Regions from separate parts of the Lysobacter sp. TY2-98 genome, predicted to be linked through region 1. Evidence: predicted binding sites of a transcription regulator. Region 1 holds the regulator's gene; the other holds the start of a gene.

What was found. The regulator FliA, encoded in region 1, starts transcription of late flagellar genes. The targets are predictions, from matches to a motif close to TAAAGTTTNNCNNNCNNNGGCCGATAA.
Region 2: a site for FliA is predicted at 2,234-2,260, ahead of DWG18_RS07805 (GGDEF domain-containing protein). Genes of this name have one in related genera too.

What each region holds. Positions count from the first base shown of each region.
Region 1 is NZ_CP031413.1:448,991-453,403, forward strand. Features, by position in the region: gene DWG18_RS02125 (chemotaxis protein CheA) at 1-553, opposite strand, end outside; gene DWG18_RS02130 (protein phosphatase CheZ) at 572-1,189, opposite strand; gene cheY (chemotaxis response regulator CheY) at 1,186-1,578, opposite strand; gene DWG18_RS02140 (RNA polymerase sigma factor FliA) at 1,761-2,534, opposite strand; gene DWG18_RS02145 (MinD/ParA family protein) at 2,537-3,412, opposite strand; gene DWG18_RS02150 (AAA family ATPase) at 3,399-4,413, opposite strand, start outside.
Region 2 is NZ_CP031413.1:1,639,017-1,643,429, reverse strand. Features, by position in the region: gene DWG18_RS07820 (hypothetical protein) at 47-691, opposite strand; gene DWG18_RS15485 (hypothetical protein) at 1,121-1,591, shown strand; gene DWG18_RS07810 (hypothetical protein) at 1,792-2,067, shown strand; gene DWG18_RS07805 (GGDEF domain-containing protein) at 2,307-3,413, shown strand; gene DWG18_RS07800 (hypothetical protein) at 3,668-4,345, shown strand.

The DNA of each region.
Region 1 (4,413 bases):
GCGCAGGGGCGACCGCTGCCGGTGGCGGTGCTTCGGACACCTCCACGGCGCCGGGAAGCGCCCCCTTGCCATGGAACGCATCGAGCAGTGAATCGAAGTCGAGATCGTCGAGATTGTCGGGCAGATCACTCGCGGCGATGACCGTTGCAGCCGCGGCAGCGTGGCCGCGTCCATCGACATGCATGCTGTCGATCAGTCCCTGCGGAACGTCCGGCAGCGCGCGGCCCTGGCCGACGCATTCGAGCATGTCGGCGAGCAGGTCGATCGCCTGCTGCGCGCCGTCGAAGGCGAACGCATCGAGCGGCTGCGAACCGTTGCGCGCGACATCGAGGCGATCCTCGACGGCGTGGCACAGCGTCACCATCGGCGGGAAGTCGAGGAAGCCCGCGCCGCCCTTGATGGTGTGGAAGCCGCGGAAGACGGTGTTGAGCGCGTCGCGATCCTCGGGCGAACGCTCGAGGACCACCATCTGTTCGCCGAGCTGATCGACGATCTCGCGGGCTTCGACGAGGAAGTCCGCGCAGATCTCGGTCATGCCTTCGGTTGCGCTCATACCGTCAGGTTCCGTGCGTTACAGGCCGAGCGACGACAGCAGCTCGTCGGCGTTGTCCTGCGTCGCGGGCGACGGGTCGATGCCCGTCACGGCGGGGCCGTGGCCGCGATTGGTGTTGAGATGCAGTGGCTCATGTGTGCCGACGATGTCGCCGAGACCGACGTGCACCGCGCGAACGAGTTCGACCACGCGCAGAATGATCTGCCCCGTGAGGTCCTGATACCCCTGAGCGATCGACATCTCGGAGAAGCGCGAACGCAGGCCGGCGAGCGCGGTGCGCTGGTCGTCGGTTTGCGGCTCGGGCAGCGCGTTGAGCAGGCGGCCGCATTCGTCGATCAGGTCGAGCGTGCGCATGCTCGAGGATTCTGTGAGCTGCACGACGTGCTCGAGACGCGCGCAGGCGTCGGGCAGCGATGCCGCGCCGGCGCCCCGACCGTCGTCGCCAAGGGCGACGGCGAGTTCACGCGCGAGACGCACGATGCCCTGCACCAGCGGCTGCGTGCGCCACGAAACGAGACCATCGATGGCAGCGCGGCAGGCCGCATCGTCACCGCTCTCGATCGCGCGTAGCGCCGACTGCAGCGTTTCGACGATGGCGTCGCGCTCGGGCGAAACGACCGCGACCGCGGCGTTCATGCCGCGGCCTCGATGCGCTCGAAGATCTTCGCCAGCTTGTCCTGCAGCGCACCGGCGGTGAACGGCTTGATGACGTAACCGTTCACGCCCGCCTGCGCGGCTTCGATGATCTGCTCGCGCTTGGCTTCCGCGGTGACCATGAGCACCGGGATCTTCTGCAGCGCGGCGTCGGCGCGGATGTGCTTGAGCAGGTCGATGCCCGGCATGCCCGGCATGTTCCAGTCAGTGATCACGAGGTCGAACTTGGCCTTGCGCAACTCGACGAGCGCGCTGTTGCCGTCTTCGGCTTCGGTGGTGTCGAAAAAGCCGAGGTCGTTGAGCAGGTTCTTGACGATACGGCGCATCGTCGAGAAATCGTCGACGATCAAAATCTTGATGTTCTTGTCCATGGACGGGTTCCGGGCGGTCCTTGGGGAGCTATCGGCTCGTGGGGGAAGTTCTTGAATCGCGCCGCGCCGACTTTGAGGGGCGGGGCGCTGCAGCGCTTCGCAGTCCGAAGGGGGTGCGCTCGCGCAACTGCGAAGCGCATCACACCGCGGCGGCCGGACGTCGACGCCGGCCCGCACAGCGCTTACGCGTCGACGTGCTCCGACGCCGTATCACGCCAGTCGCCGAGGCGACCGCGCAGGCGCAGCATCGCCTGGCCGTGGATCTGGCAGACGCGCGATTCGCTGATGCCGAGCACCGCGCCGATCTCGCGCAGGTTCATCTCCTGCTCGTAGTAGAGCGACAGCACCAGCTGCTCGCGCTCGGGCAGGTTGCCGATCGCCTCGCCGAGCGCCTGGCGGAACACGGTGTGCTCGAGTTCGCGCGCCGGGGTGACGTTGCAGCTGGCCGCGAGGCGCGGTTCGCCGTCGAAGTCTTCCATCTGCTCGTCCAGCGAGAGCAGCTGGCCGCGCGAGGCGTCTTCGAGCATGTGGTGGTAGTCGTCGACCGACACGCCGAGCACTTCGGCGATCTCCGCCGAATTCGCCGCGCGACCGTTCGCCTGTTCGACCTGGCGCGTCGCCGCGACCACGTCGCGATAGCGGCGATGCACGCTGCGGGGCACCCAGTCGCCGCGACGGATCTCGTCGATCATCGAGCCGCGGATACGGATCGAGGCGTAGGTCTCGAACGCGGCACCCTGGTCGGCCTGGAAGTTCTTGGCGGCCTCGATCAGGCCGAGCATGCCGGCCTGGATCAGATCGTCGACTTCCACGCTCGCCGGCAGTCGCGCCGCGAGGTGGTGCGCGATGCGGCGCACGAGTTCACCGTGGCGCACGACAATGGCGTTGGCGTCGAACCCGTCGCTCGCGCTGCGGGTCTGCTTGTAGGCGTTGGCCTTCACTGCAGTGGCGGTCATGCTCATGCGGTCGCGCTCCGCGCCGTCGGAATCAGGCGTTCCATGAAGAATTCGACGTGGCCGCGCGGGCCCGCCGGCGTCTGCCACTTCTCGGCGCGCTTGGCGATTTCGCGGAAGGCCATCGCCGAGGGCGCGGCGGGGAACGCGTCGACCACCGCTTCCTGGCGCTGGATCGCGCGTCGCAGCCATTCGTCGCGCGGAATCGCGCCGAGGTAGTTCATCGTCACGTCGAGGAACTTCGACGTCACGCGTTCGAGCTTGTCGTACAGCTGGCGGCCTTCGCTCGGATGACCGACCTGGTTGGCCAGCACCTGCACGCGGGTGACACCGCGCTCGCGCGACAGCACCTTGATCAGCGCGTAGGCATCGGTGACCGATGCGGGTTCGTCGCAGACGACGACCACCACATCCTGCGCGGCCTGGCAGAACGTCAGCACGCTGTCGGCGATGCCGGCGGCGTTGTCGACCACCATCACGTCGATCGGCATGTCGAGCTGCGAGAACGCGTGCACCAGGCCGATGTGCTGCGCGGGCGTGAGTTCGGTCATGTGGCGCTTGCCGCTGGCGGCGGGCACCACGAGCAGGCCGTTCGGACCTTCGATCAGCGTGTCGGCGAGTTCGCAGCGGCCGGCGAACACGTCGCTCAGCGTGAAGCGGGGCGACAGGCCGAGCATCACGTCGACGTTGGCGAGACCGAGGTCGGTGTCGAGCAGCAACACGCGCTGACCCGAGTTCTGGAGCGACATCGCGAGGTTGACGCTCACCGACGTCTTGCCGACGCCGCCCTTGCCACTCGCGACCGCGATAACGCGGACCGGACCGGCGGGATCGTTGGCGGAGGCCATGCGCGTGGCGGCGATGGGATCAGGCGACGACATGGCGTTCCTCGGTGGCGAGCGGGTTGTCGGCGGCGCGACGGAGTTTTTCGATCTGGAGCACGAGTCGCGAGGCATCCGCGGCTTCGAGGTCGGCCGGCACCTGCTGGCCTGCCGTCGTATATGCAAGGGACAGACCATGCTTGATCGCGACGGACACCGCACCGCCGAGGCGACCGGTTTCATCGAGCTTGGTCAGCACGACGGCTTCCGGCGCGGCCATGCGGTAGCGGCGGACCGCTTCCGACATGTCCTGCTGCTGCAGGTTGGCCGGCAGCACGAGCAGCGAGCGCAGGTTGCGCGTCGCGCGCAGCCAGGTGACCTGGCCGAGCAGCGCCTTGTCGCGCGCCGCGTAGCCCGCGGTGTCGACGAGCACGAGCGGGTAGTCGACGAGCTGGTCGAGCGCGTCGGTCAGGCCTTCGGGGCCTTCCGCTTCGCAGACGGTGATGCCGAGCTTGCGACCGAGCGCGTGCAACTGCTCGCGCGCACCCGGACGTTCGACATCGGTGGTGACGAGCGCGACGTCGCGGGCGCGATGGCGCTGCGCGAAACGTGCGGCGAGCTTGGCGAGCGTCGTCGTCTTGCCGGCGCCGGTCGGGCCGATCAGCGCGAACACGCCGCCGTCTTCGAGCGGTTCCGAACGCGAAATGGTGAGCATGCGCGCGAGTTCGGCGAGCAGCGGCGCCTTGACCTTCGCCGGCTCGAGCTTGGGATCGATGCGCGACGCGATGGTCTGCGCGAGCGTGTCGTCGATGCCGTAGGCCTGCAGTGTTTCGAACGCGAGCGCACGCGCCGGCGAACCGCGCAGGCGCTCGAGGCCGAACTGGCCCATCTGGCGCTCGATCATCTGGCGCATCGAGGCGAGCTCGTTGCGCATCGCGACGATGGTCGGATCTTCGGACTGGTTGACGACGAGCTGCAGCGTCGGCGGCGCAGCGACAGTGACGATCCGCTGCGGCGCAGCGGCGACGACCGGAGCCGGCGCCTGCACCGCGGCCATCTCG
Region 2 (4,413 bases), 1.2 Mb from region 1:
CGACGGCTTCTACGGTCGGTGTACAGCGAGCGAAAACTCGTTGGAATCAATCCGTGTGAGTTCCGGCAGGGCGCGGCACAAATCTGGCTCCAAGCTGATCCAGAATGTCGTTCCCCGTGGTTGAGTCGTATTCTCCGCCAAGCATCACCATGACCTGTACGGCGGTAATGCCGACGGCTTGAGCGTGATCAATGGCTTGGATGATTTTGGATTCCGGGTAGGACGCACCGATTCCGTTGCTGGCAATGTAACCGTTCGCAATTTGGTTACCGCCGTGGGTGAATGAATGGAAAAAGCCGAATGCGTTCTGATATAGCTCCGAGAAGATCCTGAATTGATCGAAGGGAGGATGCGCCTCAATCTGTTGAGCCAAATTGCCCTTGGGCGCATTGTCATTCTTGAGGAAATCTAGAGCGCTTTCCTCGTCGCCGCAGAGAAGGAACCAAGAGCCTCGCTTGAATTTGTCGTTCATGGGGCGAAGTAGGCTGAAAGCGCTGCCAGCGAGTTCCCCGCTCGAGTTAAGAACAAGCATGTTGATCGCAACTGCGTCGTCGTACGCCGCGCGCAGCAGCGCGAGTGCCGTGCGATGGTGCTCAGGCATGGATCCTGGCATCCGGAGTCGGCTGGCCTGTTCGCCGGCAAATTGGAGGTCTTGCAGGTTTCGGTCGGCTCTCTCTTGCAAGGCGGTCATCGCGGTGTCCGTGAGGGATGGCAAGCGGCGTCGAAAATGTAACCGGGGAGAAGTGGTCAGTTTCCAGAAGTCGGGTCAGATTGCATTTCTCCAGAAACAGGGGTCAGAGTCGAATTTCAAGAAATGGGGTCGGGTTCCATTTTCGTGCGAATCGCGCTTTGATCTTTCGCTCCAGTCGTCGCAGATAAGCGCATGAACTCTGACGCTGTCGAGCTAGAGCAGTCCCTCGCAACAGAGGAATCGGTTGATCGACTGTCGTTCGAGTGGCTTTACCGCCGCGTTAGCGCGTACGTCGACAAGACATCTTCCGAAAGTCCATCCCTCACTGAAAGGTGGGCCACTCGGTTGGCGTTCGCTAGCGCCGGGGTTGGCTTGCTAGCCGCCATGTTGTCTCCGGCCGTCCTCTCGCCGCCGGCAGCGCTAAACGTAATGAAGGTCGCTCTGGCATGTGAGTGCTTGGGAGGCGCGGTGGCAGCCATTCGGATGCTCTGGCGTCAGGTGCCGCACTGGCGCCGACTGCGCGCGAATCATGCTGCGGAGATGGATCGCGAGTTCCACCTATGGCGTGATCTCATCTCCGAAATGCGCGCCTTTCCACGATCGCAGCGCGAGCAGATGCTCAGCTTTGCCAAGCAATTGCGAGAAGGCATGACCTATCGGTTGGGTCTTGCGCTTGGCGGCGTCGAACGCCTTGGCGTGTTCCCGATATTGGTTGCGTTGTACCTTCAGTTCCGAAACTGGAAGTTTGGCGATTGGGCGGCTGCGTTCGACGTCCACCTCGTAGGCGGTTTGCTGATCTGGGCGATTGCCCTGCTGTACGTCATGGGATGGGCGCTCGTCGGACTACGCGTCCGCCTCTCCACGTACATCGACCTGCTCGAAGAGTCGATTGCTGACTGAGCTGCCCGCTGGAAAGCAGGTAAGAACACGGGTCAGAGTCGAATTTCGCTCTGGTCGACGCTCGAATGAAGCAGGGGTCAGAGTGCAATTTCGCCCCGTGGTGACCGCGGCCGCAACGCATTGATCACTTCGCGTTGGCGCGCGTCGGCTAGCCTGCCGCTGCACCTGTTGCACATCCCCCAACACATAAGGCGCAGCCCATGACTCATCGTTTCCCGTCGTTCTCCACCACCGTCGCCACGGCCCTTCTGGGCGCGGCGCTGATGCTGCCTGCGTCGGCCAACGCCGCGTGCCGTCAGGTGGGCGACAGCTGGCTCACAGGCGACTGCTCACCGCGGGGTAGCACCTGCGAACGCCACCTCGTCGTCAGCTACGGCTACTACGGGAACGACGCGCAGCCGTTGATGACCGTCGCGCGATACCGCCGAACGTCTCAGCAGTGGTACTTCGTGCACCTCTACTCGATCCACTGCTGACGGCACGCCGGCGCGACGCCGCTTGCGGCCGCGCCGACGAGGTGAGTGCAAAGGCCGCCCTCGGGCGGCCTTTTTCATACGTGACTTTCCTGCACGGTGTCCGAAACACGCGTCAGAGTTGAGTTTCGGAAAACACCACTCTGACCCCGGTTGTCCCGGTTGTCGCTCAAGGAGGCCCGCGCGCGACCGTTAACGGACGCGACGCAGTCCCGGAGGTGGGGCCGACGAGGCCCCTCGATATGCTCGGCTCACTGAAAGACCTCGTGCTGACCCGCGATGCCAAGCAGCGCATCCGCCTCGCGCATTCGGGCCTGGCGTCGGTGTTGCTGCTCGCGGCCGTCGCGGCGATGCATGGCATGGCCGCGTTCGGCGTCAATGACGGCAAAGGGCTGTGGCCGTGGACGGTGGCGTCGGTCACCTGCATCGTCACGTTGTTCGCGGCGATCCGATTCGGTTGGTCGGCGCGTCTGAAGGATCCATCGCTGACGGTCGTGCAGTTGCTGTTCGCCGTGGCGTGCAGCGCGTCGGCCTATCGGGTCGCGGGCGCGGGACACGGTGCGCCGCTCCTGATGGTCTCGGTGGTGTTGATGTTCGGCATGTTCGGACTGCGCGCGGTGCAGGCGTGGCTGATCGGCGGCTATTCGGTTCTGGCGTTCGGGCTCGCCATGTATTCCGGCGTCCGCGCGCGTCCGGACATCTACGACCCCCGCGTGCAACTCGCGTATTTCATCTGCCTGATCCTGTTCGTATGCGGTCTGACGGCGGTCAGCCAGCGCGTCTCGGCCATGCGCGACCGGCTCCGCGCGCAGCGCGCGGAACTGGCCGCGGCGCTGGAGCGCATCAGCCTGCTGGCGACATCCGACGACCTGACCGGGCTGCTGAACCGCCGCGCGATGTCCGAACTCCTCGAACGCGAGCGGCAGCGGTCGGATCGCGCGGGGCATGCGTGGTGCGTGGCCATCCTCGACATCGACCACTTCAAGCGCATCAACGACGTGCACGGACACGCCGCGGGCGACGAAGCGTTGCGCGTCGTCGCCCGCGTCTGCACGAAGGCGATGCGCAGCTGCGACGCGGTGGCGCGCTGGGGCGGCGAGGAGTTCGTGCTGCTGTTCCGGGACGTGGATCCGGCGCACGCCGTGGACGCGGCCGAACGTATCCGGGCAAGCGTCGCGGCTTCACCCGTCAGTTTCGGGGCGGCGACGTTCGGCCTGACCGCATCGATCGGCGTTGCGACCCATCAGCGCGGCGATGAGATCGCGCAGACGCTGTCGCGCGCCGATCGTGCGCTGTACATGGCGAAGGTCGCCGGTCGTGATCGTGTGCGGGATGCCACAACGGGCTGATGCGATCCGCGCCTGCTCACTGCCGATGTGTCGCGAAAGGGGGTGGATGCAGCCAAGCGGGTTGATTGCTCGAAAGCAGGGGTCAGGTTCTATTTGGGCCTACGAGAAGCGGGGTTAGGTCCAATTTCTTCCCACAGGCGAAAACTCGCCGGTTCTTTTCCCACGGAGAGTGATCGGGCGCCCTTCAACCGAAGCGCCGCCATCGGCTGGGCGTGTTCGCTAGACTGCCGGCCAACGTTTGGGGAAACGTCGCCGTGATCGCGATCCGTGCCACAGGGCTTTTACTGGCCTGTTTTCTTGCGGGATGCAATTCATCTAGCCCTGATGCGGCGTCGCGCGAAGGCGCGCCACCGTCCCGTGCAGGTCAGCCGCTCGACCCGCTCGAGATGGCTGCACGCGTCGCGAAGATTCGCGCGCACGCGGTCATGGGCGATCAGGAGGGCGTTCGGCGCGAAGCCGATGCCATGCAGGATGACCTCCGGCGCTCGATGAAGCTTCCAGACGCGGGACGGCCCATCGATCGCGAAGCAGCGCGCGTTGCCGCCAAGCGCGTGCCGGGCGTGCATTCGGTGGTGTGGGTGGACCGTTCGAACCTGCTCGCGCTCGTGGATCACAATGAACAGCGCACGATGGAGACCGTCGACGCGATCTGTCGCGAGTTGGATCCGCTGGGTGACACACTCGCCGTTGTCGTCCATCTGCAGAGTCGCGTGGCGCGCACGGGCGACGAGCTGGAAACGGTGTCCCGGAATTGCCAGCTGGCCGAAGGCGACCGTGCGTTGCTGCAGGAGCGCCGTCAGCTGGACGTGCTCTCCCCCGAAATTCGTGCCGAGCATGCCGCGCAGCAGCATGGGGGGCAGAGCGGCGTCGCCTCCGAGCGCAAGGCGAACGACGCTGCACGTCTCATCGAGTCGAGCACGCCGGAGATGTAGCTCGACGCGTTTCGTCTTATCCCGGCCTCACCATCGCACCGCAGTCGGAAGGCTGTAGCCAAAAGAAA